One region of the Micromonospora sp. NPDC047187 genome, then DNA from elsewhere that is predicted to be linked to it. Evidence: riboswitches for the same ligand, from Rfam matches in the RefSeq annotation. Region 1 holds a riboswitch; each other region holds the start of a gene.
The links. Region 1 has a riboswitch for S-adenosylmethionine ahead of ABZ794_RS18045 (hypothetical protein). Riboswitches for the same ligand answer to the same signal wherever they lie in the genome.
Positions count from the first base shown of each region.

Region 2: it holds a riboswitch for S-adenosylmethionine, as region 1 does, so the genes downstream of both, ABZ794_RS15415 (aminotransferase class V-fold PLP-dependent enzyme) here and ABZ794_RS18045 (hypothetical protein) in region 1, are expected to answer to the same signal.
Region 3: it holds a riboswitch for S-adenosylmethionine, as region 1 does, so the genes downstream of both, thrC (threonine synthase) here and ABZ794_RS18045 (hypothetical protein) in region 1, are expected to answer to the same signal.

Region 1 covers NZ_JBEYUF010000010.1:67,677-77,159, reverse strand. The annotation lists gene ABZ794_RS18080 (5'-3' exonuclease H3TH domain-containing protein) at 1-244, shown strand, start outside; gene ABZ794_RS18075 (PIG-L family deacetylase) at 241-858, shown strand; gene ABZ794_RS18070 (hypothetical protein) at 917-1,039, opposite strand; gene ABZ794_RS18065 (helix-turn-helix transcriptional regulator) at 1,297-2,670, shown strand; gene ABZ794_RS18060 (prolyl oligopeptidase family serine peptidase) at 2,674-4,206, opposite strand; gene ABZ794_RS18055 (GIY-YIG nuclease family protein) at 4,861-5,553, shown strand; gene ABZ794_RS18050 (hypothetical protein) at 5,513-6,490, opposite strand; gene ABZ794_RS18045 (hypothetical protein) at 6,666-7,268, opposite strand; SAM riboswitch class IV at 7,296-7,416, opposite strand; gene ABZ794_RS18040 (serine/threonine-protein kinase) at 7,512-9,086, opposite strand; gene ABZ794_RS18035 (type I restriction endonuclease) at 9,204-9,483, opposite strand, start outside.
Region 2 covers NZ_JBEYUF010000007.1:274,383-283,865, forward strand. The annotation lists gene ABZ794_RS15390 (hypothetical protein) at 1-30, shown strand, start outside; gene ABZ794_RS15395 (FAD-linked oxidase C-terminal domain-containing protein) at 41-1,441, opposite strand; gene ABZ794_RS15400 (DUF4031 domain-containing protein) at 1,510-1,794, shown strand; gene ABZ794_RS15405 (metal-dependent phosphohydrolase) at 1,766-2,422, opposite strand; gene ABZ794_RS15410 (FUSC family protein) at 2,529-3,764, shown strand; gene ABZ794_RS15415 (aminotransferase class V-fold PLP-dependent enzyme) at 3,790-5,034, opposite strand; SAM riboswitch class IV at 5,114-5,234, opposite strand; gene ABZ794_RS15420 (PrsW family intramembrane metalloprotease) at 5,258-6,748, shown strand; gene ABZ794_RS15425 (hypothetical protein) at 6,796-6,963, opposite strand; gene ABZ794_RS15430 (co-chaperone GroES) at 7,057-7,395, opposite strand; gene ABZ794_RS15435 (AI-2E family transporter) at 7,501-8,865, shown strand; gene ABZ794_RS15440 (ATP-dependent DNA helicase) at 8,964-9,483, opposite strand, start outside.
Region 3 covers NZ_JBEYUF010000007.1:254,257-263,739, forward strand. The annotation lists gene ABZ794_RS15310 (DUF4232 domain-containing protein) at 1-181, opposite strand, end outside; gene ABZ794_RS15315 (DoxX family protein) at 449-904, shown strand; gene ABZ794_RS15320 (metalloregulator ArsR/SmtB family transcription factor) at 1,111-1,416, opposite strand; gene ABZ794_RS15325 (DMT family transporter) at 1,508-2,317, shown strand; SAM riboswitch class I at 2,386-2,521, shown strand; gene thrC (threonine synthase) at 2,532-3,818, shown strand; gene ABZ794_RS15335 (GNAT family N-acetyltransferase) at 4,085-5,104, shown strand; gene ABZ794_RS15340 (hypothetical protein) at 5,114-7,306, opposite strand; gene paaN (phenylacetic acid degradation protein PaaN) at 7,471-9,144, shown strand; gene ABZ794_RS15350 (GNAT family N-acetyltransferase) at 9,314-9,483, opposite strand, start outside.

The sequences.
Region 1 (9,483 bases):
CATCGGCGCCAAGACCGCCGCCACCCTCCTCGCCGACGGCCTCAGCCTCGACGACCTGGCAACCTCCGGCCGCCTGGACACCGGACGGGGCCGCTTTCTTCGGGAACAGCTCGGCCTGGCCCGCAAATGGCGGGACATGATCCGCCTCAACCACGAGCTGGACGTTCCCGTCATCCCCACCGGCCAGCGGAGTCAACTCCTGCCCACACCGGCGGAGATCGTTGAGGGACTGGGCCTGTGGTGACGCCCGGCTCCGTCCTGCTCACCCTCATGGCGCACCCGGACGACGCCGAACTGTGGGCAGGCGGCACCATCGCCCGCCAGGTCCGCCACGGAGGCACGGCCGTCATCGCCGTACCCCACCACGATGCAGTCCGCGACGCCGAGGCCACAGTCGGCGCACGCCTGCTCGGGGCTGATCTCTACCTCATGGACCAACTCTCTGTCTCGACCGTCGCCAACGTGCTGAGGGAAGTCCGCCCCGACGTACTGATCACCCACCCGACGAACGACATCCACCCCGAACACCGCCGATGCGCCGAGGCGGTCCTCAGCGCCCTGCCCGACGTCGTCATCACTACCGGGCACCCAACGCGGGTCTACCACTGCGACGGCTACAACAACCTCGACCAGCACGGCCGCCCAATCGACCTGCCGATCATCGTCGACGTCGGTGACCAATGGCCCACCAAGCTCGACGCCCTTCGGTCCCACACCTCCCAGCCGATCCTCGATCACTTCGGGCCGATGGCCGAGGCGCTCGGGAAGCTGCACGGCAGGCGGATCAACGCCGCGTACGCGGAGGCGTTCCGCGCAGTGCCAATACTCGGCCGCTTACCAGCGGCCACCGGGCTTTGACTGCGTGGCTCAGAGGCTAGAACGAGCGATCGCCAAGGGCACAGACGCGGCGGAGTCCTCAGCCGGTCGCGACCGCGGCCACCGCCGAGCGGCAGTGAGCACGCTCGGCTTCAATCGCCTGCGCGACATGAGCCGCGGTGACCTGCGGCATCAGCGGCACGAGCACGGTCAGCCAAGGCACGCTGGCGAGCCTGTCCGGCTCGGGGTGGCCCTCAGCACTACCGGCCGGTCCTGCCCCCGCCACGAGGACCGGTGGGTGTTGTCGTAATCCCCGCATCCGGCTCCTGCGCGATTCTTCGCTCAACGCCCACGACCAGCCTCTTTAGGCAATGGCCGCGTCTCTTGCCGGTGACAAATCGTAGTAACATCAGCGTTCGTCGACCTCTGCCGCCTCTGCACCTGGATGCAGTAGCTGCGACGCACTCGAAGGGATGCGCCATGGGGCAGACGCCGCGGGCGTTGGAGGCGTTCGCGTCGCAGCGCCACTTCTTCGGCGCCGAGCTCCGTCGCCTGCGCGAAGCGGCCCAGTGCTCGCAGGCGAAGCTCGGGGCGATGATCTGCTTCAGCGCGGACCTGGTGCGCCGGGTGGAAACAGCGGACCGGTTCCCATCCCGCAAGTTCGCTGAGGCGTGCGACGCGGCACTCTCGGCTGACGGCGCTCTCACGCGGATGTGGCCGCTAATCGAGGAAGAGCGTCGCAGGACCCGAACGATTCCAGGAACGGCCAGCCCTTCTGCGGGCGGCACCGCAGACCACCCGAAGGTTGGCGAACGCGCCGAGCTGGTCAGGCGGGTGCCTTTTCAGCCCGGCGTCCTCGATCGCGCCGCATTGGAATGGCTGACCGCTGAAGTCGGCTCGCTGACGCATAGGGTCGACGCTCCGGCCCGTTCGGGGTGGGTGTCGGAAGAAGATATCCAGGCTGCGGAGACCTCGCTGGCGATGTTTCGCGAGCTGGACCACACCTTCGGGGCCGGCCGAGTCCACGCCCAGGTGCAGCACTACATCGAGGGCGAACTCAACCAGCTGCTGGCGGCCTCGCCCGCGAACGAGGCCGTCCGTGTCCACCTGCAAGGGCTCGCGGCGGGATTCTTTGAGCTGTGCGGGTACCAGGCGGTCGACACCGGCGCCTACGGTCTGGCCCAACGCCGTTATCTACGCGCCCTCCGGCTGGCCCAGTCCGCCGGTGACCGCGTGTACGGCGGATACCTGCTCGCGGTCAACATCGCTCATTTGTCCCTGCATTGCAACCACCCCGAGCCCGCGCTACGGATGGCGCTCGCGGCATTGACGGGCAGCGAGACCCACGCCACCCCGGCCGTGCGGGCGGCGCTGCACGCCGTGGCCGCCCGCGCCCAGGCCCGCCTCGGGCGCGAGGCGGCCTGCGCCGCCCACCTCGGCGTCGCGGAACGGCAGCTTGCCCGTAGCCGGGCGGGCGAGGAGCCGCCGTGGATTCGCTACTTCACCGCCGCCTACCTGGCCGACGAACTCGCCCACTGCTTCCACGACCTCGGCCAGCCCCGGCAGGCGCAACGGCACCTCGGCGCAGCCCTCGCCGGGCTTCGTCCGTCGCACGTGCGCCGGCTCGCGATCGACACCGCGCTCCTCGCCTCGTCATTGGCAACGGCCGGGCGGATCGACGAAGCCTGTGCCACAGCGCGCACTGCGGTTGACCACGCCGCCGCGACCCTGTCCCACCGCTGCGTGCAACGCATCGTCGACGTCCAGGTCGACCTCGATCCCTACCGGGGCGAGCCGGAAGTGCAGGAACTCGGCGAGTACGTGCGGCACCGGCTACCGTCCGCAGTGGTGTAGCCGTCAGCCGGACGCCATTTCGGCCATCGCCGAGCGGTAGTGGGCAAGCTCTGCTTCCAACGCCCGGGCAGCATGAGCCGAGGTGGCGACGTAATGCCCAACACCGTCGAGCAGCATCAGCTCATGCGGCGCGCCCCGATTCTGCAACTCGTCGGCGAGTTCCCGCACGTCGTCGGCGGTCGCTACGTCGTCGGCGGTGCCGTGGATCATCAGGACGGGTCGGCGGATGTCCTCTGCACGAACTCGCCCGGCGCCACCGCGCAGCTGGGTCGCGTGTGCGCGCTGGAATCGAGGCACGGTTTCCGCCCAACGCTCGGGATCGACGATCGCTGACACGGCGGTTGCCGCGATGAACGGACCGTCCTGTGCAACCGCGTGTAACGCGGTATACCCGCCTGCGCTGGCTCCACGGATGAACACCGCCTCCGGGACCGCCCGGCCCTCGGTCAGCAGAAATTCGGCGGCAGCACGGCAGTCCACCACGTCGTCGATGCCCCAACGGCCGTAGAGAGCCTGCCGAAATACCCGCCCGTACCCGGTACTTCCGGTGTAGTCGACGTCGACGACAGCGAACCCGCGGCTGGTGAAGAACTGCGCCTGCCAGTCCAGCCGCACCAGGCAGGAAGCCGTCGGACCCGGGTGCGCCCGTACGATGACGGGCGCACACCAGTCCGGCGCTGCCCCGGTTGGCGGATATACCAGCGCCACCACCTCCCGGCTGCCCTCAACCAGGATGCGCAGCTCCACCGGCGTCGACACCGCCAGCCCGTCAAGCCCCGGATGCTCGGCCCGAGCCAACACCTCCACACGCGGCTCGTCGCCCAGGTGCACCAGCGCCACCTGCGGAGCCACCTCCGGTGACGATCCCACCAAGGCCACCGACGCGCCGCCCACCGCGAGGTACGGCTTGATCGACGTGTAGGGCAGCTTTAGCGGGGCGACCGCTCCCGCACGATCAACGACGGCCAGGCGGTGGCGCGGTCCCTCCTGCACCACCATCACAATCCGGCCATCAGCCAGGAAGTCGTAAGAGACGTAGCCCAGCTCCCACGGCTCGGCCGCGCACTCGGCCGCCACCGGAGCCACCGGCTCCACCGATTCTCCATCCCAGCGATAGAGGTTCCACCAGCCGCTGCGATCCGACGCGAAGTATAGGGCGGCGTCCGGCCCCCACCGCGGCTCCACCACGGACTCCGTCGGCCCGCCTGCGAGCTTCACCGGATCGCCGAGCAACCCGTCGGCACCATAGGGCGCCACCCACAGCTCGCTCGAGTCCCACGGCATGTCCCGCTCACTCCACCGCAACCAGGCCAGCATTCCCGGCCCGGGTCGCGGAGCCCCGAAGAATCCCGACGTCTCCGCAAGCACCCGCATCACCGGGGCGCCGACGAACGAAACCGCCACCAGGGCGTCACCGTCGTCGGTCTCCCCTACAGCGAGTAGCTCGCCGTTGCCGATCGTCAGGTCACCGAACGACGACGAGTCCTCCGCCACCAGGCGGACGTTGCCTCCGGCCACCCGGTAGAGGCCGTTCACGCCGGCGCACCACACCTCGTCGCTGCTCGGGGCGTACGTACCACCGCCGTAGGCGTGCACACTGCTGGTCACGGCGAACCTCGACGGAGTTACGTCGGCCACGCCGTCGTTGGCCGACCATCTCACAAGGGCCGGGCCGCTCCCGGAGCTCGGACGAGACTCCAGCCAGTACAGCGCTTCCCCGACCACGCGCAACTGGTCGAAGCCGATTGACGCGCGAACGGCGCTGGCTGCAGAGACGGCATCAGATTCTGGTGCCAGCTCCACGGACTCCTCCTCGGGCGATCGCCGCGAGCGATCCGTCATGGTGATCCATGGCGGTGGGACAGGATGCCATTGTCACCTACCCCCGGCCCCGGCGAGCCGGACGCGGGCCAGCACGTTGGCGATCGCCGAGTCTTCTCGCGGGTAGGGCCGGAGACCACGCAGAGGGTCATCTTGCCCGCTCCGGTCTCTCGGCCTGTAGTCGCGTGTGTTCCTTCGCACGCGGGCGGCCTTCCGTCCGGGCTCCGGCTCGGCGGCCAGCGAGTCGTGTTCGATACTCTTCCCGCTCATTCCGGCCGCTGCTGAGGTGGCCGGGATCGCCGCATCCGACGGCGCATGAAGCTACGGGAGGGGAAGGCGGTCGTGGCATCTCCAGTTCAAGACCACCGTGTGCAGGTCGCGCAGAAGTGGGGCTTCGGGATGGCTCCCGTCAAGCCCGAGGTTCAGCAGAAACGACGTCAGTCGGTAGCGGCGGTGCTGAGCTACCTGCAGAGCGGCCCGATTGAGTCCAGCCCGTCACTGCTGGAGGCCCTGTCGGAAGTCAAGGGGCTCTACTGGCGCTGTCACGAGCAGGACCAGTGGGACTGGTTCACGGTCTGGCAACAACTGGGCCGCCCCGGACGTAAGCGTTGCCGACGAGCTGTTAATGCGCTCTATCGCCTACGGACCGCCATCAAAGACGGCGACGATGCCACCGCTGCGAAGCAGCTCACGCTACTGATTGACGCGGACGTGCAGGTTCATTTGGCCGGTCTCGTCGGGGAACAGCCGCGCGAACCGCGAGGAGCTGGCTACATCTACGTGCTGTCGACTCGGGAGCAGCCGCGGATGCTGAAGATTGGCTACACCGAGCGGACCGTCGAGGAGCGGGTGAGGGAGATCAATCGGGCGACCGGCGTCGTTATCCCGTATGGCGTGCGCGCTTTGTGGGTGGTCGCGGATGCTCCGTCGGTGGAGGCCGAGCTGCACGCTCGATTGGCGCCCTACCGAGTGCGCAAGGACCGCGAGTTCTTCGACCTCAACTTCCGCGACGCGTCCGCCCTCATCCAGGGCTACATAGATGGTCTCCGACGCGAGGACTAACGTGGTCGCCCCTGGCGAGCAGCTGATGGAAGGCCAAACGTTCCTCCTCCAGGTCGACGGGCCGGCCCGCCAACTCAGCCAGGAGTTCCGGTAGGCGCCACGTCGTCAGGTGTGCGTAGCGGGCGTTGTAGACGCCGACGGCTTCGATGGCGAACTCGTCAGGAAAGTCCAGCAGTACGTAGCCGAGCAGCTGCATGATGGTCGGCGCTTCCAATGATGACCGCCGCGTCCCGTCGCGGCGCTTGCTGCCGAGGCTCGTCTTGAGTTCAAGCAACAGGCCTGCGGCGATCAGGTCGGCGTCGGCGTTCATCAGCGATGATCCGGCGAAGGTCGGTCCGAGGGCCCAAGCGCCATGCCGTGCCGACAGGGACGGCAGGAGGCTCTGCTCGGCGAAGGCGCGCAGTGCCTGGAGCTCATCGAGGGCCGCGGGTGGGGCGAGCTCAAGGAGCTTCTCGGCGGTGATGGACCTTGGGGCCACGGCCATCAACGGGGATCCGGGTGTGGGACCGACCCGGTACAGGTCGGTGAGGAGAGCCAGCGCCCAGCAGGCCCGGGCAGCGAGTTGATGGTCGGCTTCGCTGCCTGCGGCCGGCCCGGTGAACCGGAAGGTCCCCACGCCGTCGCCGCTTTCGGAGTAATTCAGCGTGCGCGCCAGTTCGTGGACCGCGTGCCGTAGTGGGGGAGTGCGCGCGCCGAGCAGTGCCAAGCTCAGGTCCGGCCTGGGATGCAGCATGAAGCGCACCATCCAGTCGAAGGCTGAGCCGACGGTGCCAGGGTTCGCCTGGCTCCCAGGCACGACAAGGGAGCCCACGGATTCCCGATACCGTGCCTGCAGGTCATGCCAGCGGCCGAACCGCTCCTGAATGAACAACCTCGCTGGTGAGGCTCTGTTGTTCAATGCCACGGTCAGCGCCGGCCAACCACTGATGATGGTCATGCTTCGACCACCAGGCGCCGACGTCGCTGCCCGCCACTGTCCATCATGGCCGGATGCTATCGAACGCCGCGGCATTCGAGCTGCCCGTCATCACCGGGCCGTCGATGGGCGATGACCAGCGCGGCTGCTGTTCGCGATCTCGCCTACCACCAACAGCAGCCGGCTGGACTGGCGATCAACGAGCGGTGGACAGGAATTCGTTCTGGGCCTGCCGGAGGCTGCTGAGGTCGTTGGGTACGGGCAGGACGCCATAGCGGTCGAAAGCGTCGACGCTTGCTCCAAGCGACGGCGGCGACTGCCGCTGCCACTCGGCCAGCGGCACGCTTGGGCCGACTGGGCGTAGTGGCTCGGCGAGCCGGGCGAACTCCACCTGCTGCCACTCACGTAGCTCGTCGCAACGCCGCATGGAGGCCACCATCGAGGCAGCGACCTCGGTGTTCGTGGCCGTCGGCGGCTGAACCACGTCGCCGTTCATGAGCGAGTGCCGGCCCAGCGGCAGTGCGGCGCGGTGGCCGTACCATTCGCCGACGAGCTGCGAGACGTGTCGGCAGGTTTCGCAGGCCAGCCACGACCACCGGGTTCGGGTGGTCACCGTGTCCCGGACGCACAACACACACAGGTCGAGGTCACCAGGAATGTCCTGGCCCTGCCACTGCTGCTCCCACTCCGGCGTACGGGGCTGGCAGCGGCACCGCTGCTTGCGCCGGGCACCGTCGCGGAGGTGCCCGCAGGTCAGGCAGACCGCGAAAGCAGTCAGGTCCAGCTCTTCGAGTGGCACGGTGAACTCGCTCTCCGGTGCCCGAGGCACCCGCTCTTGCCGTACCGCAGCTTGCGGTCGGCCTGGTCTTCCCCCGGAGGCACCGTGCGCGGGTGGCGCGGTTGCCGGGTCAGCAAGCCGGGAGGCTTGACGCTGACCACTCTTGACGCCCAGGAAGCATAGAGATCACCGATGTCGAGAGCAACCCCGGACAACACGCGAAAGACCTGAGCCGACGGCGGTGGCGGGGCGGTGGCGGATCTATCAGTCGGCGGCGAGTCGGAGCCGGGCAAGCAGGTCGGCGACTTCCCGGGTCAGCTCATGGTCTGGGCCGTAGACGACGCAGAGGTCGTCGTGCAGCGGTTGCAGCTCGTCCGCGGCCTCGGCGGACTTGTCTTCGGAGATCAGCAGTATGCCGATGTTGCGGCGCAGGTCGAGAGCCGTGGGGGAGACGTCGCCGGAGGCGGCGCGTACGTGCGTCAGCACCTGCCGGAACTGGCGCAGGGCTGTTGTGGCCTGGCCGAGTTCAGCCCGGCAGTGGGCTGCCTGCCGGACGCATTCCAACGCGTCCTCGCTGGTGGGGCCAGCGGTGCGGGCGTACGCGGCGGCGAGGGCGTCGAACTCCGGCAGCGCGCGCCGGAAGTCCCCGCCGATGATGAGGATGGCGGCTCGCCGTGATCGCAGGCCCAGCACGCGGGGACTCTCAGCACCGAGCGCCGCGCTGGCGGGACTGATCACGCCCTCGAGTACCTCGGCGGCCTGGGCGAACCGCTCGTCGTTTAGCAGCTCGTCAGATTGTGAGACGGCGGCCTTGATCGCGTCTCGAAGCCCGGTCTGAAGGATCGCCGCCGAATCGGCGGTCGACGTCTCGCTGCGGGGGGCCGGGACCACGGCGGCGGGCGCGGGTCGGCGACGGGGCGCGTTGGGTCGGCGGTACACCAGCGTCGGGTCGGGCATGGTGCTGCTCGCGCGCTCGGAGGCGGGCAGTGCCGATCCAGGTAGGGGCAGGAAGGGCAGCAGCCGCTCGTAGACGTCGTAGGCGTCCGCCGGCCGGTCCTCGGGGGCCTTGGCCAGCAGATCGAGGACCAGCTCCTCAATCGGTGCAGGTACGTCATGGCGGAGCGTCCGTAGAGGTGGTGGCGGCTCGGTGACGTGCTGGTGCCACAGTTCGAAGTCGCTGCCGCCGGCGAAGACCCGCTGCCCGGCGAGGAGTTCGTGCAGGACGCAGCCCAGGGCGTATAGGTCGCTCTGTGGCGTGATCTGTGCGTTCTGGATCTGCTCGGGCGGCATGTAGTGGTGGGTGCCGAGGGCGCTGCCGGTTGCGGTGAGGCGGGTGACGTCGGTGCGCAGGATGGCGGCGATGCCGAAGTCGAGGAGCTTGATAGCCCCATCAGCGGTGACCAGGACGTTGTCGGGTTTGAGGTCGCGGTGCACGACGGGGATGGCGTGGGCGTGGGAGAGGACGGTGCAGATCTGCGCGGCGATAGCGGCTGCCCAGGTGACCGGCAGCGGATGCTGTGGGTCGATGAAGGCCCGCAGGGCGGTGCCGCGAACAAACTCCATCACCAGGTAGAGCCGGTCGTAGGAGCGGTCGAGGACCGCGTCGTACACCTGGGGTACGCCGTGGTGTTGGATGCGTGCGGTGACGCGGGCCTCGCGGCGGAAACGCTTGGCGAACTCTTCCGCCTGCTGCGGGGTTTGCACGGCCTCGACGCGGATGAGTTTGATGGCGACCTCACGGTCGAGGACGCTGTCGTAGCCGCGCCAGACGTGCCCCATGCCGCCGGAGCCGATTTCCTCGACCCGCTCGTATCGACCGGCGATCGGCTCTGCCCGCACGTTGCCCCCACCCCTGCGACTGTCCCAGCCAGAATGGTCAGTGTTGCGGTCGAACCGATCATCGTCCAGGGTTGCCGCCGCGGCGTGTCACGTTGGTGCCGCGACGGCATCAGTGGGTCAGGCCGCCTCGTCGTCGACGACCCCCTCCTGCCGGCGGATCAGTCGCCAGGCGGCGCTGCGGGCGCTGCGGTTGAGCGAGCTGCGGAAGTCGGGCTCCGGACCGAAGTAGCGGCGACCGAGGTCGGCGGCGGTCTCGAAGTGGTCCATCATCTTTTCCTCGAAGACCGGCCCGAAGACGTGGCCGAAGTTCTCCTCGTCGTTGGCGACCGCGGCCTGGCGGACCTTCGGGTCGGCCATCGCCTCGTTCAACGGCTTGACCACGTCATCGTCGGTGAAG
Region 2 (9,483 bases), on a different contig from region 1:
CAGGCGACCCCGGCCGAGGTCAAGGGCTGACCGCAGCCGGTCAGAGCACCTTGCCCGGGTTGAGCAGGCCGGCCGGGTCGAGCGCCGACTTGATCGCCTGGTGCACCCGGACACCGACCGGCCCGATCTCCCGGGCCAGCCAGTCCCGCTTGAGCAGCCCCACCCCGTGCTCGCCGGTGCACGTGCCGCCCAGGTCCAGGCCGAGCCGCATGATCTCGTCGAAGGCCCGCCGACCCCGCTCCACGCTCGCCGGGTCGGCCCGGTCGACAACGATGTTCGGGTGCATGTTGCCGTCCCCGGCGTGCCCCACCACGCCGATCGGCACCTCACACTCGGCCGCGATCCGGGCGACCCCGTCCAGGAGCGCGGCGAGCGCGCCGCGCGGCACCGCCACGTCGTCGATCACCAGACCGCCGTTGCCGCCCGGGTAGGCGTCCGCCGCGAACTTCTCCATGGCCGGGTGGGCCAGCCGGCGAGCCTGGAGCAGCGCCGCCGCCTCCACCGCGTCGGTGGCCGCGTAGACCTCGTCGGCGCCGACGGCCTCGCACACCTCGGCCAGCACGGCCAGGTCGTCCGCCGCCCGGGAGCCGGTGTCGGCGGCGGCCAGCAACAGGGCCTGCGCGTCGGTCCGCAACCCCATCGGCTGGTACGCCTCGATCGCCCGCAGGTGGGTCTGGTCCAGCAACTCCAGCAGGCTGGGGGTGAGCCCGCGAGCCGCGATCTCGGCCACCGCCGCGCCGGCCGTGGCGGTGGATCCGAAGACCGCCACCAGGGTCAGTGAGTCGGCCCGGGCGGGCCGCAGCGCCACTGTCACCTCGGTGATCACGCCGAGGGTGCCCTCCGAACCGACGAACAGTCGGGTCAGGTCGTAGCCGGCCACCCCCTTGGCCGTACGCCGGCCGGTGCGCAGCACCTCACCGGAGGCGAGCACCACCTCCAGGCCGAGCACGTACTCGGTGGTCACTCCGTACTTCACACAGCACATGCCGCCGGCGTTTGTGGCCACGTTCCCGCCGATGGTGGACGACTCCCAGGAGCCGGGATCCGGCGGGTACCAGAGGCCCTGTTTCGCCACCGCCCCGGCCAGGGCCGCGTTGACCACCCCCGGTTGGACCACCGCGATCCGGCTCACCGGGTCGATCTCCCGGATCTCGTTCATCGCGACGGTGCTGAGGACCACCGCGCCCTCCACAGCGTTCGCCGCGCCGGCCAGCCCGGTCCGCGCGCCCTGCGGCACCACCGGTACGCCGTGCCGCGCCGCCGCCTGGATCACGGCGACCACCTGCTCGGTGTCGCGCGGACGGGTCACCACCAGCGGGACGCCGGCGGCGCACAGGTCGGCCTCGTCCCGCTGGTGCATGCGCAGCAGGTCCGGGTCGGTGAGCACGGCGTCGTCACCGAGCGCGGCGCGCAGGTCGTCGAGGAGCGCGGTGGGGGCCATGCAGCCGAGGCTAGGTCGCCGACCGGCGATCATCAACATGATCGACTGGGCGGGATAACTTGGGCAGCATGCTCTACCTGGACCGGCCTGCCTGGCCGTGGCGCGGTCGGCTCTGGTCGCACCTGATCAGTGACGTCTCGTACGCCGAGCTGCACGCGTTCGCCGAGGCGCTCGGCGCGCCCCGGCGCGGATTCGACCGGGACCACTACGACATTCCGGCCGACCGGTTCGCGGCGGCGGTGTGGCTCGGCGCCCAGGTGGTGCCGAGCCGGGAACTGGTCCGGTTGCTCCGCGCCGCCGGTCTGCGTCGGCCGAAGCACCTGGTCAGTCCGCGGTCTCCGGTGCCCCGGTGAGGGTGGCCAGCTCGCGGCGCACATTGTCCCGGGCGGGCTCTTCCCACCGGCTCGCCAGCGGTGGCGACCGGAACAGCGCGGGCAGCGACAGCAGGCCGGTCAACACGGCGGCCCGCCCAGCCCGGAAGGCCGGCTCCGGCACATGGGCGTACTCCCGGCGGATCGCCGCCGCGTAACGCTCGTAGCGGGCCGGCGGCGCGGCCAGCACGGCCAGATCCGCGTCGCAGAGCAGCGCGCCGTCCCGGTCTCCCGGTGCCACAGCGTGCCCGGCGGTGAGCAGCACCAGCCGGCGCACCTCGGCCACCGTGGGCGCCGGCACCCCGAGCCCGGTGAGCACGCTCTCGGCCAGTGCGGCGCTGTCCCGTTCGTTGGTGTCGCCGGCGGCACGGGGGTCATAGACCACGTCGTGGAACCAGGCCGCCAGCCGGACCGCGTCGGCCCGAGCGGCCAGGTAGGCGTGCTGGTCCACCACATCGAGCACCGCCGTCAGGTGGGCCACCGTGTGGTATTGCCGGTGCGGCTCCCGCCACCGGACGATTACCTGCTCACCGGCCCTGGTCGTGCTCGGGTCGGGCCTCGCGCCGGCACCTCGGGCCGCCGCCCGCCAGCGATCCAACAGATCAACCACCGTCCGAGTCTGCCGCATCCGCCCGCGACGCGCGGGAAGGGAGGGTTCAGCGGGCCCACCACGGGTAGTCGCGCCCATGGCCGTGGCCCGGGACAAGCGACAGCCCATGGTGCGACGTACCGCGCTGCGCAACGGGTTGGTGGACATCGACGGCGCGCGGATCGCCGAGGCCACCGAACAACTGCGCCACCGCGGCCGGGCCACCCTGCACGACCGACTGCACCGGGTACGGATGGCCGGCGGACTCGCCGTCCAGGCCGGGCTGGCCGCCGGGCTCGCGTACCTGATCTCGCACAAGTTGCTCGGCAACCCGCAACCGGTCTTCGCGCCGATCTCCGCGGTCGGCACCCTGGCCGCGTCGGTCGGCCAGCGGTTCCGCCGCACGGTGGAGCTGATCGTCGGGGTGGGGGTCGGGGTGGCCGTCGGCGACCTCCTGATCTACCTGCTCGGCACCGGGGCGTGGCAGCTCGGCCTGGTGGTCACAGTGGCGATCCTGCTCACCATCTTCGCCGGAGCGAGCGTGGCCATCGTCATCCAGGCGGCGGCCACGGCGGTGCTGATCGTGACGCTGAGCCCCTCCACCAAGGATCTGGAGATCCCCCGCTTCGTCGACGCGTTCCTCGGCGGTGGGATCGCGCTGCTGGTCACGGCGGTCCTGCTGCCACTGAACCCACTCCGAGTGATCAACCGGGCGGCCCGCCCCGCCCTGGACCTGCTCGCCGCCCAACTCGACGCCACCGCCGACGGGCTGCGCAACCGGGACCGCGCCGCCATCCAGGGCGCACTGGAGCGGCTGCGCAACAACAAGGAGGAGTTGGCCACGTTGGGCGAGGCGATCGAGGGGGCGAAGGAGACCGCCACCCTCTCCCCGGCCCGCTGGCACCGCCGCGACGAACTGACCCACTACGCCGAGGCGGCCGACCCGATCGACCGGGCGATGCGCAACAGCGGCACGCTGATCCGCCGGTCCGTCACGCTCGTCGAGGACGAGGAACCGGTGCCCGATCCCATGCCGGACGCGATCGGCCACCTCGCCGAGTCGGTCCGGCTGCTCAAGCACGAGTTCGCCGCCGGTGAGGAGCCGGAGAAGGCCCGGGAGCGGTCGCTGCGGGCGGTCAGTGAGGCCGGCCGGGCGTACGGCGACGGGGTGGGCTTCTCCGGCAGCGTGGTCATCGCCCAGATCCGCACCACCGCCAGTGACCTGCTGGTCGCCTCCGGGATCGAGCAGGAGGAGGCGAACCGGTGGATCCGCACCGCCTTCGGAGAGCAGGAGCGCCCGGTCGGTGAGCCCGCCGAGCCTGGCGAGACACCGAAGCCACCCACCGCCCCGCCGGTCGGCTGAGCGGGGGGCCTGCGCCGGCCTGGCCTCAGCCCAGCTCGGCCAGCGCCGCGAGCAGCCGGTCCACCTGGGCGGCCGTGCTGCCCAGCCCGATGCTGGCACGCAGCGCGGTGGGCGGCAGGTCCCGCCGGCCGGTCCGTTCCGCCGCCTCGCCGAGCAGACGCCGGGCCAGCGGGTGGGCACAGAACAACCCGTCCCGTACGCCGATGTGGTGCTCGGCGGCCAGCTGCGTGGCCACCTCGGTGGAGTCCCACCCGGCGACCACGAACGACACGATGCCGACCCGGGGCGCGTCCGGGCCGAAGGTGCGCAGCTCGACGACGTGCGGCAGGGCGGCGAGGCCGGTCCGTAGCCGGGCCAGCAGGCCCTGCTCGTGGGCGGCCAGTGCGCCCTGGTCCGCTTCGTCGAGCGCCTTGCACACCGCCGCCAGCGCGACCGCTCCGAGCAGGTTCGGGGTGCCGCCCTCGTGTCGGGCCGGGCCGGTCGCCCAGGTCACGTCGTGGGTGGCCGGCCCGACGTGGCTGGTGGCGCCGCCGCCGGCCAGGTAGGGCGGGGCGGCGTCCAGCCAGTCGGCCCGACCGATCAGCACGCCCGCGCCGAACGGCGCGTACAGCTTGTGGCCGGACACGGCCAGGTAGTCGACGTCGAGCGCGAGCAGGTCGACCGGGGCGTGCGGGGCGAGCTGCGCGGCGTCGAGCACGATCCGGGCACCGTGCCGGTGGGCCACCCGCGCCAGTTCGGCGACCGGCCACCGCTCACCGGTCACGTTGCTGGCACCGGTCACCGCGACCAGCACCGGCAACGCCGGGCTGCTGCCCCGGCGCAGCTCGGTGAGGGCGGCGGCGAGATCGCGTACCGCCCCGTCGGGGTCGCTGGGCACCGGCAGCCGCACCGACCCGCGCGGCCAGGGCAGCAGGTTGGCGTGGTGTTCGGAGGCGTTCGTGACCACAGTCGTGCCGGCCGGCACGGCTCGCGCCAGCAGGTTGAGCGCGTCAGTGGTGTTGCGGGTGAAGATCACATGATCGTCGGCGCGAGCGCCGAAGAAGTCGCCGATCGTCTGCCTTGCCTGCTCGTACGCGAGGGTGCACCGCCGCGACAGCGCTCCCGCTCCGCGGTGCACGCTGGCGTACCAGGGCAGCAGTTCGGCCACCGCGTCGGCGGCGACCCGCGCGCACGGCGCACTGGCCGCGTAGTCCAGGTTGATCTCGCCGGGCACACCGAGGACGTCGAGCGGCGCGGACGGCGCCGACGGCACTGTGGGCAGGCTGGGCAGGCTGGGCAGCGAGGGGACGAGAGTGACGGACACGCCGGAACCTCCGGGGTCAGGGACCCCGGGTGCGACATCGGGACGGGGTCCGCGCTTGCCCAGCACACCGATCGGGCTGGGCCCGGTCATCACCCGGGGCACCCCACCGCGAACTCGACGAGGGTTGCCGGCCAGCAAGCCGGGGCTTGACGCTGGCGCTCGTGACCTGCCGGCAGCATAGCGGCTACCGATGCGACCGAACCAGCCGGCGGCGGATGGCTACGCTGACCGCATGGCCGACACCCCGCCCGGTTCACCGCTGCCGCCGTCGCCCGCCGCCGCGCCTGCGCCCGCCGTCCCGCCCATGGGTGAGACGCCCCGGATGCCGCTGCGCCGACTGGGCTGGCGGCGGTTCCTGGTGCTGGCCGGGGTGGTGCTGTTGATCGCGGCGTGCGCGGTCTTCATGGTCTTCACGCTCGGCCAGTCGCTCGGTGTGCAGGCCCTGCTGATCGGGGTGGTCGCCGCCATCCTGCCGGTGCCGGTGCTGGTCGGCTGCTTCCTCTGGCTGGACCGGTACGAACCGGAGCCGTTGAAGTATCTGATCTTCTGCTTCGCCTGGGGGGCGTTCGTCTCCACCGCCGCCTCGCTCACTGTGAACGACTTCGCGGCCAACCGCTTCGCCGACTGGGGCCTGCCGTCCGCGCTCACCGGGGTGCTGGTGGCGCCGTTCATCGAAGAGCTGACCAAGGCGCTGGGCCCGATCCTGCTGTTGGTGTTCCGCCGCCGCGAGTGGTCGGGGATCACCGACGGTCTGGTCTACTGCGGGCTCGCCGCGGTCGGCTTCGCGATGGTGGAGAACATCCTCTACCTGGGCGGGTTGGGGTACGCGTCCGGAGCCGACCGGTACGGCCCGGCCACCGGCATCCAGCAGGTCATCGCGATCTTCATCCTGCGGATCCTGCTGTTCGGGTTCGCCCATCCCCTTTTCACAGCGATGACCGGTGTGGGGTTGGGTATCGCCTCCCGGACGGCGGACCGGCGCATCCGGGTGCTCGCCCCGATCGCCGGCCTGCTGCTGGCGATGATGCTGCACGGCACGTGGAACCTGCTGCCCACGCTGACCCAGGCCACCGGCGAGGCCATGATCATGCTGTACGGCTTCCTGGGCCTCATGGTGCCGGTCTTCTTCGGCACCGTGGGGCTGGCGCTGTGGCTGCGCGCCTGGGAGGGGCGGCTCACCGAGCGGGTCCTACCCGACTACGTAAGCGCCGGCTGGCTCAGCCCGCCCGAGGTGGCTGCCCTGAGCAGTCTCGGCCGGCGGCACGCCGCCCGCAGTTGGGCGCGGCGGGTGGCCGGTGACGCCGGGGTGCGGGCGATGCGGGGTTACCAGTCCGCGGCGACCCGGCTGGCCCTGCTGCGCGACGGGGCGCTGCGTGGCCTGGACCGCAAACCCGCCGACCAGGAGCGGACCGCCCGCGAGGAGCGGGAGCTGCTGGACGCGATCACCGAATACCGGTCGTTCTTCGTGGGTCGGGACCCGCAGGCCCCGGCGGGGGTCTGGGACGGCAGCCGCTACCACCTGCGCTTCCCGGACGGCACGCAGCGCGCGGTGGACGCCCCGGACGAGCCGGTGGTGCCGATCCCGGTGGTGCTCGCTCCCGCCCCGGCTCCGGTGGGGTATGCCCCGCCCGGTTGGCCCGGCCTGCGCCCGGCGTCCCAGTGGCCGCCGACGCACCCCTGACAGCGGCAACTGGCGGCCGGCGGCCGACGGTAGGCAAGCAGTGCGGCTCAGGTCATCAGCGACGTGAGGAAGTCACCGAGGCCCTGGAACATCGCGATCAGCGCGGCCCCGATCGCCCGGAACATCTGCGCGGCGCCGTCCGGCCGAAAGGCCATGAAGTAGATCAGGAACGCGACACTGCCCCAGGTCAACAGCTTCTTCACGAATACCGGCATCGTCCCTCCCCAGGGCCACGGTCGCCGGATGGCTTCCCGTCGTGCGGCTGGGCAAACGGTGCGCGACGGGGCCTGGTGGCCGGGGGAGGTGCGTCAGAGGTAGAGGCCGGTCGAGTCGTTCTCGATCCGCTCGGCGGCCACGGCGTGCACGTCCCGCTCCCGCAGCAGCACGTAACCGCGGCCGTGCAGCTCGACCTCGGAGCGCTCGTCCGGGTCGAAGAGCACCCGGTCGCCGGAGACGATGGCGCGGACGTTCGGCCCCACCCCGACCGCTGTGGCCCAGGCGAGGCGCTTGCCGACCGCGGCGGTCGCCGGAATGACGATGCCAGCGGTGGAGCGGCGTTCGCCCTCGCTGCCCTCCATCCGCACGAGCACGCGGTCGTGCAGCAGGCGGATCGGCAGGCCGGCGTCGAGATCGTTGTCGGCGGTCACGTCGCAGACGCTACCGTGTGGCCGACGGTGGCTGGCCGGTGGTTACGCCGGAGGTGGTCGGGGCACTGTGTGGCGGAACCGCCCTACGGTGTCGGGAACGGACGTATGCTGTCCGACCTGTCGCCGTCGGCGGGCCGGGTTTTCTGCCAGGAGGTGCGCTTGAGCCGCTTCGAGCGGGTACGCGGGCGGCTTCGCCGCGCCTACCAGTCACGACAGGAGTCGGCGCGCGCCGACGAGGGCGTCTCCGCTGACGCGCTGAACGATGCGTCGGAGGCGGCCCGGGTGGCGTCGCCGGCCGTACCGGGGCCGACCGCGCCGTCGAGCGCCACTGTCTACGGCGCGGAGCCCCCGGTGGACCTGCACAGCTCCACCGCCAGTCGGGACGACGCCGACGTCCCGCACGGGCTGCGGATCGCCGCCGCGTGGTGTTGGCGACTGATCGTGATCGGCGTGGTGGCCTGGGCCCTGCTGATGATCGTCAGCAGGATCAAGATCGTGATCATCCCGCTGGCCATCGCGCTGCTGCTCTCCGCGCTGCTCGCGCCGGCGGTGGGCTGGCTGCTGCGGGCCCGGTTCCCCCGGTCGCTGGCGACGGCGGTGGTGCTGGTCGGCGGCCTGGTCGCGGTGATCGGCACGCTGACGCTGGTGGTCAACGAGTTCATCCGCGGCGTGCCGGAACTGAGCGAGAAGTCGTCCGAGGGTGTCCGGCAGATCCAGGACTGGCTGAAGACGGGCCCGCTGCACCTCTCCGACGGGCAACTCGACCGCTACATCGACGAGGCGCAGGCCTGGATCAACGACAACACCTCGAAGTTCACCAGCGGCGCGCTGAGCACCGCCGCGACGCTGGCCGAGGTGCTGACCGGCACGCTGCTGGTGCTCTTCGCGACGTTCTTCTTCCTGCGTGACGGCAACCGGATCTGGCGCTTCCTGGTCCGGCTGCTGCCGGTCGCCGCCCGGTGGAAGGTCGACGACGCCGGCCGCGCCTCCTGGCACACGCTCGGCGCGTACGTCCGAGCGACAGTGCTGGTCGCCTTCATCGACGCTGTCGGCATCGGCATCTTCCTGGTCATCTTCGACGTCCCGTTCGCCTTCCCGCTGGCCGCGCTGGTCTTCCTCGGCGCGTTCATCCCGATCGTCGGTGCGGCGCTCTCCGGCGGCGTGGCGGTCCTGGTGGCCCTCGTCGACAGCGGCCCGGTCACCGCGTTGATCATCCTTGGCGCGGTGATCGGCGTACAGCAGATCGAGGGGCACGTGCTCCAACCGTTGATCATGGGCCGGGCGGTCGCCCTGCACCCGCTCGCGGTGATCATCGGTATCGCCGCCGGTGTCGTACTCGCCGGGATCACCGGCGCGCTGGTCTCCGTGCCGCTCATCGCGGTGCTGAACACAGCGGTCCGCCGGCTTGCCGCCCGCAGGGTGCCGGACACCCCGCCCGACGCCGTTGTCGTCGCCTCCCAGGCCCCCTAGACCCGCAGATCACGCAGGACCATGAAAAGAGTGGTCTCCCGCCAGCGGGAGACCACTCTTTTCATGTTGTAGCGCGATCCTGGTCCTGCCCAAGCGGGTCAGGACTTGGCCAGGCGTTCCAGGGCGCCCCGGGCCACCTCGGGGCGGGTCGTGTACCAGAAAGGCGGCAGCGAGCGGCGTAGGAACGGCCCGTAGCCTCGAGCCGTCTCCAGCCGGGAGTCGAGCACCGCTACCACGCCCCGGTCGCCGGTCGCCCGGATCAGCCGACCCACGCCCTGGGCCAGCCGCACCGCCGCGATCGGCACGCTCACGGCGGAGAAGCCGGAGCCACCGCCCGCGTCCACCGCCGCCGCGCGGGCCGCCGCCAGCGGTTCGTCCGGGCGAGGGAAGGGCAGCCGGTCGATGACGACGAGCTGGCAGGCGTCGCCCGGCACATCCACCCCCTGCCAGAGCGACATCACCCCGAACAGGCAGCTGGCGCGCTCCTCGCGGAAGCGACGCACCAGCAGCGGCAGCGCCTCCTCGCCCTGGAGCAACACCGGCAGGTCGGTCCGCGCGCGCAACAGCTCCGCCGCCTGCTGCGCGGCCCGCCGGGAGGAGAAGAGCCCGAGAGTACGA
Region 3 (9,483 bases), on a different contig from region 1:
GGCACTCGGCCGGCGGCTCGCTGCTGGCGGTCGGGCCTGCTTCCGCCCTCGACCCGGGGGGCGGCCCGCTCGGGTCCCCGCCCTGACCCCGATGGTCGCCGGGAGTGCAGCCGCCGAGCGCGAGAGCTGTCGCGACCGTCGCGGTGATGCGTCGCCGTGCTGCCATGTCGCGGGAGATCATCCGTTGATCCTTGCCCACTTGCGCAGCACGCCGCCGCCCGGCCCCGGCCTCGCCGGCCCTCCCTGCGCCGCCACCTGAACTGGTGGGGAACCTCTCCTGGTGCGCCTTTGGAGCTGAATCGTCTGCGACATCACCGGGGGAGGGTGGGGGTGCCTCGTTCACACCGTTTTCACGAGGGATTATCCCACCAGCAAGGAAATTATGATATTCGATGTCTTGATGCCTCAGGATCGACGAGACCCATTCACTCTCCTCGATGGAGGTGCCATGAACGTCTCTCGGCTCGGCGGGCCGACCCTGTCCCTGTTCCGCATCGTGATCGGCCTGCTGTTCACGTTGCACGGCCTGTCCTCGGTGTTCGGGTTGTTCGGCGGCAACCCGATGACTGGCAAGGCGGTCCCGCTCGGCACCTGGCCGGGCTGGTGGGCTGCCTTGATCCAGTTGGTCTGCGGCGTACTGGTGCTGGTCGGGCTCTTCGCCCGGCCCGCCGCGCTGCTCGCCTCCGGCTCGATGGCGTACGCCTACTTCGTGGTGCACCAGCCGGATGCGCTGCTGCCGCTGCACAACGGAGGCGAGCGGGCAGCGCTCTTCTGCTGGGCATTCCTGCTGGTCGCGGCTCTCGGCCCGGGCGCCTGGGCACTCGACACGCTGCTCACCCGGCGTCGCACCCACACCCCCTCGGCACCGGCTTCGGCGGCCGAGCCCGACGCGGTGTCCGTCTGATCGCACCCGAACCACGCGTCGCCGAAGCCTCGACGAGGCGGCTTCGGCGGCGCGCCGGGTGAGGTGCCCCGTCGGGCCGCACCTCTTCGCTGATGTCGCAGACGACTCAGCTCCAAAGCGAGCGCCTGGGGCAGGTCCGACCCGCCCCCCGCCGCCGTGTCTGGCGGCGGCCGGACGGGCCGATGTGGGCCAGGGTGGGGGCGAGGTCAGGCCGGCGGGCGCTGGGTGAGGACCGCGTCCAGCAGGCCCGGGTAGAGCTTGTCCAGCTCGTCCCGGCGCAGCCGGACCAGTCGGCTGGTGCCGGCCGCCCGGGTCCGGGTCAGGCCCGCCTCGCGCAGCACCCTGAGGTGGTGGCTGCGGGTCGCCTTGGAGACGCCGAAGTCGAAACTGCCGCAGGCGGACTCGCCGCCCTCGGCGAGCGCCCGGACGATCTGTAGCCGCACGTCGTCGGCGAGTGCGGCCAACACGTTGGTGACCGGTACGGCGGTCAGGTCGGGCTCGTGCGGCTCCATGTGACCAGTGTAACCCTTGTTCGACAACTATCGAACGACGCCCTATGGTCGGTGTCGTTGGTTCGACGATACTCGAACATTGGAGTTGCCGATGCGATCCCGCGCCACCGCGTACCCACTGGTCGCCGTGCTCGGCTGGGGCGTGATGTTTCCGATCCTGGCCAGCGCGCTCGACCGGGTCGACCCGCTCAACCTGACCACCGCGCGCTACCTGCTGGCCGCCGTCGTCCTGGTCGCCATCCTGCTGCTCCGCGAGGGTGCCGGCGCGCTCCGGCACGGTGGCCGCGCGCTGGAGGTGGTGGTGCTCGGAGTGGTCGGCTTCGCGGGCTTCAACCTGCTCACCAACCTGGCGCTCGAACACGCCGCCCCGCAGCAGATCTCCCTATTCGTGGCCACCACTCCGGTGATCACCCAGTTGGTCCGCTGGGCCCGTGACGGCGTACGCCCGAAGCCGCTGCTGCTGGCCCTCTCCCTGGTGGCGCTCCTCGGCGTCGGTCTGGTGATCACGCGCGGCAGCCTGGCCGGGCTCGGCCAGTTCGGCCTCGGCGGGCTCATGATGATCGGCGCGGTGCTGGGCTGGGGCATCTACACCCACGGCGCCAGCCGGTTCGGCGAGTGGTCACCGCTGCGCTTCACCACACTGACCGCGCTCGCCGGCACGGCCGCCATGCTCGTCCTGAGCGTCGGGGCCGACGCCGTCGGCTGGCAGCACGCGCCGGCCGCCGCCGACCTCGTGGCGGTCGCCCCGCAACTGGCGTACGCCGTCCTGGTGGGTGCCGTGATCGCCGCCCTGATCGCCGCGAACCTCGCGGCCCGGCCCCGGACCGAGTCGCTGCCCCGACCGAGCGCGGTGACGGACCCGATCGCGGTGACCGACCCGCTGGCGGTGAGCGCCCGCTGACCCACTACCTGGGATCAGCGCTAGCAGCGACCGACAGCGTTGTCCTAGACTCGACGGCACAACTGAATACCTCATCCAGAGGGGCTGAGGGATACGGCCCGACGACGCCCCGGCAACCACCCTGCGCGCTCACCGCTGAGCGACCCGCGGGGCAGGTGCCAATTCCGTCCCCGCCGCACCGTGCGATGCGGGGAAAGATGAGAGGACTCTCGACATGACGTCGACGCTCGTCGCCTCCGGCATCGACACCTCCGCCAGCCCCGCCCGCGCCCTGGTCTGCCGTGCCTGCTCGGCCCGCTACCCGCTCGCCGCCCAGCACGCCTGTTACGAGTGTTTCGGCCCGCTGGAGGTCGACTACGACACCGCGGCACTGGCCGCCGTCACCCGCGAGCAGATCGAGGCCGGCCCGAACAACATCTGGCGGTACGCCGCCCTGCTCCCCGCCGGCCAGGACCCGGCCAGCCGGGTCACCCTCGACCCGGGGCTGACCCCGCTGGTGGCGGCCCCGCACCTCGCCGCCGAACTGGGCATCACCGCGCCGCTCTGGGTCAAGGACGACAGCGCCAACCCCACCCACTCGTTCAAGGACCGGGTCGTCTCGGTGGCGCTCACCGCCGCCAAGGCACTCGGCTTCAGCCGGTTCGCCTGCGCGTCGACCGGCAACCTGGCCAACTCGGTGGCCGCCCACGCGGCCCGCGCCGGGGCGCCCTCGGTGGTCTTCATCCCCAGCGACCTGGAGCAGGGCAAGGTCATCACCACCGCCGTCTACGGCGGCGAACTGGTCGCCATCGACGGCTCGTACGACGATGTCAACAGGCTCTGCGGCGAGCTGGTGGAGACCGACGAATTCGAGGACACCGCGTTCGTCAACGTGAACGTCCGGCCGTACTACGCGGAGGGCTCCAAGACCCTCGGCTACGAGGTGGCCGAGCAGCTCGGCTGGCGGATCCCGGCGCAGGTGGTCATCCCGATGGCCAGCGGCGAGCTGCTCACCAAGATTGACAAGGCGTTCTCCGAGCTGGTGGAGATCGGCCTGGTCGAGGCGCCCGCCGACGGCTGGAAGGTCTTCGGCGCGCAGTCCGCCGGCTGCAACCCGATCGCCGTCGCCCTGCACGCCGAGACCGACACGATCGTTCCGGTCAAGCCCACCGGCATCGCCAAATCGCTCAACATCGGCGACCCGGCGGCCGGCCTCTACGCCCTGGAGGCGGTCCGCCGCACCGGCGGCTGGATGGAGTACGCCGACGACGACGAGATCCGCGCGGGCATCCGCGATCTGGCCCGTACCACCGGGGTCTTCGCCGAAACCGCTGGTGGGGTCACAGTGGCCGTGCTGCGCAAGCTGGTCGAGTCCGGTCGGCTCGACCCGACGGCCGAGACCGTCGTGTTCAACACCGGCGAGGGTCTGAAGACCATCGATGCGGTGGCCGGCCAGGTCGGTCCGACCCACCACATCAAGCCCTCGCTGCGCGCCGCCCGCGACGCCGGCCTCCTGGGCTGACGGGCTCGCTCGGAGCCGTGGCCGAGTCGATCAGTCGGTAACTGGGTTTTCGCTGTGAGTGTGGAAAACCTGCCGCTACGGACTTGACGGCAGGAACCGGACGGCGCAAGATGCTCCGTGCGGGAGGGCATTTCGCCGAAGACTTTTGAAGTTCTTGCGACCCAACGCCGGAGGCGTTGTGCGAGTGTCCCTCCCGACCAACGTTCGATCGGGCCAGCGAGTAATTCGCTGGCCCGATCGCTTTTGTACGGTGCAGGCTCACCGGCATGAGCATCACCATCGCGTCGTTCGACGGCGCCGACCGCACGTCGGTCGACGAGGCGTACCGGATCGGGGCGGCGGCCAACGACGCCGATCTCCCGGACTTCCCGCCCTTCTGCCGGCGCCGCTTCGACGCGTTGTTCCACACGCCGATGCCCGGCACCCGGTCGCTCTGGGCGCTGGCCCGACTGGACGGCGTGCCGGCCGGCTACCTCCAACTGGACCTGCCGCAGCTCGACAACACCGACAACGCCACCGTCGAGCTGCTGGTGCATCCGCAGCAGCGGCGCCGGGGCGTTGGCCGGGCCCTGCACGAGTACGGGCTGCGCCTGCTCCGCGAGCACGGCCGCAAGCGGGTGGTGGCGATGGCCGTCTCCGCGCTGCCCGGCGGGCCGGCCCGAAGCGTGGCCGGTGACGCGTTCGCTGCCGCTTCCGGCGCTCAACCAGCCCTCACCGAGGTGCGTCGCCGGCTCGACGTCGGCGAGATCGACCGGGTCGCTCTGCGGGCCGCGCTCGCCGAGGCCCGACCGCGAGCCGAGGGCTATCACTCCGTCTGCTGGCAGGGCTCCACCCCGCAGGAGTACGTGGCGGACATCGCCTACCTCGACGGCCGGCTGCTGATGGACGCGCCCATGGGCGACGTGCAGTGGGAGCCGGAGCAGGTGGACGCCGAACGGATCCGCGGCAACGAGCGGGCGCTGGACGCCCGGGGCCGGCGGCGCTACCACCTCGGGATGCGGCACGAGGCGTCCGGTCGGCTGGTCGCCTGGACGCTGCTGGACGTGGGCGCCTCCGCCGACTGGCACGCGTTCCAGCAGATCACCATCGTCGACCCGGCCCACCGTGGGCACCGGCTCGGCCTCATCGCCAAGGCGGAGAACCTGCACCACCTGCTCACCCACGAGCCGGCGGTACAGGTGATCGACACCTTCAACGCGGCCAGCAACAGTTACATGGTGTCGATCAACGAACAGCTCGGCTTCCGCCCGGTGGACTGCTGGACCGACTGGCAGCTCACCCTCTGAGGCGACCGTTCACTCGGCCGTCCGTTCCAGGCGCTCGACCAGCTCGCCGATCGCGGCGTGGAAGTCGTCGTCGGGAGTGAACCGGTGGCCCCGCACCGGCGGGGGCACGGTGTCGGTCGGTGGGATGAGCAGTCCCTTCGGATCCCGTACCCGACGGTCGACCCGGGCGGCCGGGTCGTCGGGTCCGTCGACGAACGGACCGAACACCGCTCCGCCCACCGCGTCGGTGTACCGCCACAGGTTGATCCACCGCCAGGCCAACCGGCTGCCGACCTCGCGCAACATCTCGTCGCTGACGTACGCCGGGAAGATCCGCCGGTACCGGTTGCCGAGCGGGGCACCGTAGGTGAGCAGAGCCACCCGCCGGCGGCAGTGGTCGGGCAGTTGAAGGATCGTCGCCGCCGCGAGCACGCTGCCGTGACTCTGCCCGGACAGCAGCACCGCGTTCCCATTGGCGGTGAGCTGCCCGATCCGGCGGGTCAGCTCGGGGACCGCCCGCTCGACGTAGCACGGCGGGGCGAGTGGATGCGCGGCACGCGGCCAGAAGGTGGCCAGCTCCCAGAGCACCCCGACCAGCCTGATCGCGCCGGACCGGTAGGCGACCAGCCCCAGCACGGCGAGGATCGCGGCGAACAGCCCGATCAGCAAAGCGCCCAGGTCGGTCACGAAGATCACCGGACGGGCCAGCGGCTCGCCGCCGAGTCGCAGCGCGAGCGCACCCGGGCCGGGACCGACCACCGAGAGCCCGGCCGCCGCCAGGGTGAGCAGCGCCAACACCACGTACGCGGTGGCCAGCAGTGGCCCGAGCCGATCCGTCAGCCGGGCACGCACTATCACGTCGCGGACGGCCCGGACCCGTTCGGGGGCCGCCCGGGAGGCTTCCGGATAGTCCCGCCGAACCAGTTCCTCGGCCTCCCGACGGCGACGATCACGGCCGATCCGGGGTATGAGCAGTGCCGTCACGAGCACCAGGAGCACGGCGAGGGAGAAGCCGAGGGTGGCCCAGCGGAAGGCGATCGGCGGCGACAACGGTGGCGCCCCGGGCGGCAGCGGCCGGGCGGGCGTCGGGCTGGAGCCACGGTCCAGATACTCGGCGAGCCCGTAGGTCAGGCCCGAGTCGTAGGCGACGCCCAGCCCGATCGCGACGGTTGTCAGCACCGGCGCACCCAGCCCGGTCAGCAGGAAGAGGGGCCGAGGAAGGGAACGGCGCTGCACCACGACCACCAGGCCGAGCATCGCGAGCAGCACCACCTGCCCGGCGAACAGTCCGGCGGCCACCGTCCCGTACCCGGGCAAGGTTCCCTGGGCCGTCCACGGCGGCCGTGGCGCCAACGCGTAGCCCACTGTCAGTACGGTGAGCGCGATGGCCGCCCAGCGGATGGTCCGCGAGCTCCACTGGTCCCGCTCTCCGCGCCGCTCCATCGCCGGCCGGCAGAGCAGCACCAGCGCGGCGGCGAGCAGCGCCACGTCCGCGGCCAGCAGCAGCCAGCCGGGCACTGTGGCGTCGTGCGGTGCCAGAGCCAGCAGCAGAGTGATGTTGAGCGTGCCCAGCGCCACCGCGACGTGAACCGAGCGCAGGCGGCGCAGCAGCGAGCGGGTGTCCCAGAAGGCGGGCGCGTCGAGCCGGTCCGCACCTACCCCGGGCGCCTGGTCGCTGTCCTCGGGGAGCTGCCAGGTCCGGGCACCGAGGCGCCAGATCAGGACGATCGCGATGATCGGCGGTACGGCCAGCAGTGCGAGCCGCTGCCCTGGCGGCACGCCGCCCAGCCAGGAGATCTCCCGCCGCCCCTCCAGACACCTCGGGTAGGCCGCGCACTGCCAGGCGATCAGGTCGAGGGACACCCCGACGGCGGAGAGGACGTACATCGAGGTCATCGTCGCGGCGAGCAGTCGGCACAGCGCCCGCGCGGCGTGGCCGCCGCGTCCGGTGACCGGCAGCATCCAGAGCGCGATGTTGCTGAGCATGAACGGCAGGAGCAGGACCAGCGAGAACGTCCGGGTGGCGGTGCCGCCGGTCAGCCTGCTCCAGCGGTACGCCTCAAGCGTCACCCCGTTGCGGTCCGCGGCGGCACCGTAGCCGGGCCGCGGCCGGTAGAAGCCGGCGTTGTCGTCTCCCGCGACCCGCGCGACGATCGGTCGGTCGAGGATCGTCTCGGGCCCCTTGTCAGCGACCCCGTGCACCCGGATCTCGGTGATCCTCACCCGCCGTCCTCCCCTGGCCGAAGGCCCGCGGGTACCCGCTGCCGCCGCGAGCAACCCCGCGCCGTCGCCATTGGTGCTTCTGCTCGGGAACTCGACTGCGGCATGAGCCGCTGTCGGGCATTCGCGCTACTGCTCGCGGACTGGACTCAGGCATGATGGCGGGCATGACGGAGACCCCGCATCCCCTGTACGACAGGCACGCCGACACCCTCAACCGTGCGCTGACCGCGATCACGGAGCGGGGCTACTGGTCCGCCTATCCCGAATCCCCCAGCCCCCGGGTGTACGGCGAGACCGCCGCCGCCGACGGTAAGGCCGCCTTCGAGGCGTACCTCGGCGGGGACTTCCCGCTCGACCAGCCCGGCGCGGGCGTTCGGGTCGCCACCGAGACGAGCCCGTTCGGGGTGGAGTTGGCGGTGCGTTACCCGCACGCCGGCCCCGGTGAGCTGGTCGACGCCGCCTCCGCCGCGCTGCCGGCGTGGCGCGACGCCGGCCCGCAGGCCCGGGTGGGCGTCTGCCTGGAGATCCTCGACCGGCTGCACAAGAACATCTTCGAGCTGGCCAACGCTGTGCAGTTCACCAGCGGGCAGGCGTTCGTGATGGCCTTTCAGGCTGGTGGCGCGCACGCGCTGGACCGGGCGCTGGAAGCGCTGGCGTACGCGTACGCCGAGATGACCCGACACCCGGGCACGGCGGGCTGGGAGAAGGCCGCCGGCAAGGGTGACCCGCTGCGGATGACCAAGACGTTCCACGTGGTGCCGCGTGGGGTGGCGCTGGTGATCGGCTGCAACACCTTCCCGACCTGGAACTCGTACCCCGGGCTGTTCGCCTCGCTGGTCACCGGCAACCCGGTGATCGTCAAGCCGCACCCGCGCGCGGTGCTGCCGCTGGCCATCACCGTGAAGTACGCCCGGGAGGTGCTCGCCGAGGCCGGGTTCGACCCGAACCTGATCATGCTGGCGGCCGAGGCCCCCGGTGAGAAGCTCGCCAGCGACCTGGCCCTGCACCGCGCCATCCGGATCGTCGACTTCACCGGCTCCACCGAGTACGGCGACTGGCTGGAGACGCACGCGCGGCAGGCATCGGTCTACACCGAGAAGGCCGGCCTCAACACCGTCGTCATCGACTCCACCGACGACTTCGCCGGCATGTGCCGCAACCTCGGGTTCACGCTGACCCTCTACAGCGGGCAGATGTGCACCACCTCCCAGAACATCCTCATCCCGGCCGGGGGCATCGAGACCGACCAGGGGCACAAGAGCTTCGACGAGGTGGCCGGCGGGATCGCCGCAGCGGTCGGCAAGCTCACCGCCGACCCGGCCCGAGGTGTGGAGCTGACCGGCGCCATCGTCAACGACGGGGTGCTGGAGCGGCTGGCCGAGGTGACCAAGGTCGGCGAGCCGGTGCTGGAGTCGCGGGCCGTGGCCCACCCGTCGTACGCCGACGCGGTGGTGCGTACCCCGACGATCGTGAAGCTGACCGCCGACGACGCGGAGACGTACGGCCGGGAATGGTTCGGGCCTATCTCGTTCGCCATCGCCACCGACTCCACCACGCACAGCCTGGAGCTGCTGCGCCGGACGGTCGGCGAGAAGGGCGCGCTCACCGCCGGGGTCTACTCGACGGACGAGGCCGTGCTGGACGCGACCGAGGCGGTGGCGGTCGAGGTCGGGGTGCACCTGTCCTGCAACCTCACCGGCGGTGTCTTCGTCAACCAGTCGGCGGCGTTCTCCGACTTCCACGGCAGTGGGGCCAACGCGGCGGCGAACTCGGCGCTGACCGACGGGGCTTATGTGGCGAACCGGTTCCGGATCGTGCAGTCGCGGCGTCATCTTTGATCTTTAGTTGCGGTGGGGGTTTCCGGGGCAGCCCGCCCCGCTCCGGGCGGTCAGGCTTGATCCCTGCGCGGGTCGGGCTGCCCCGGAAACCCTTTGTGGGCACGGTGGGGGCATCGCTGCCGGCTTTTGGGGGCAGCTCAGTGGTTCTGCCGTGGGATGGTTCTTGGTTTTAGGCGGGTCTGCGCATTTGTAGCTCGGTTAGGGCTGGGATGTTCGGGTGGGGGACTCGTACCCCGGTGTCCTTGAAGCCCAGGCGCTGGTAGGCGCGGTAGGCGCGGTCGTTGCCGACCACCACCTCCAGCAGCAGTTCCGGTCGGCCACAGGCTCGCGACCAGGCGG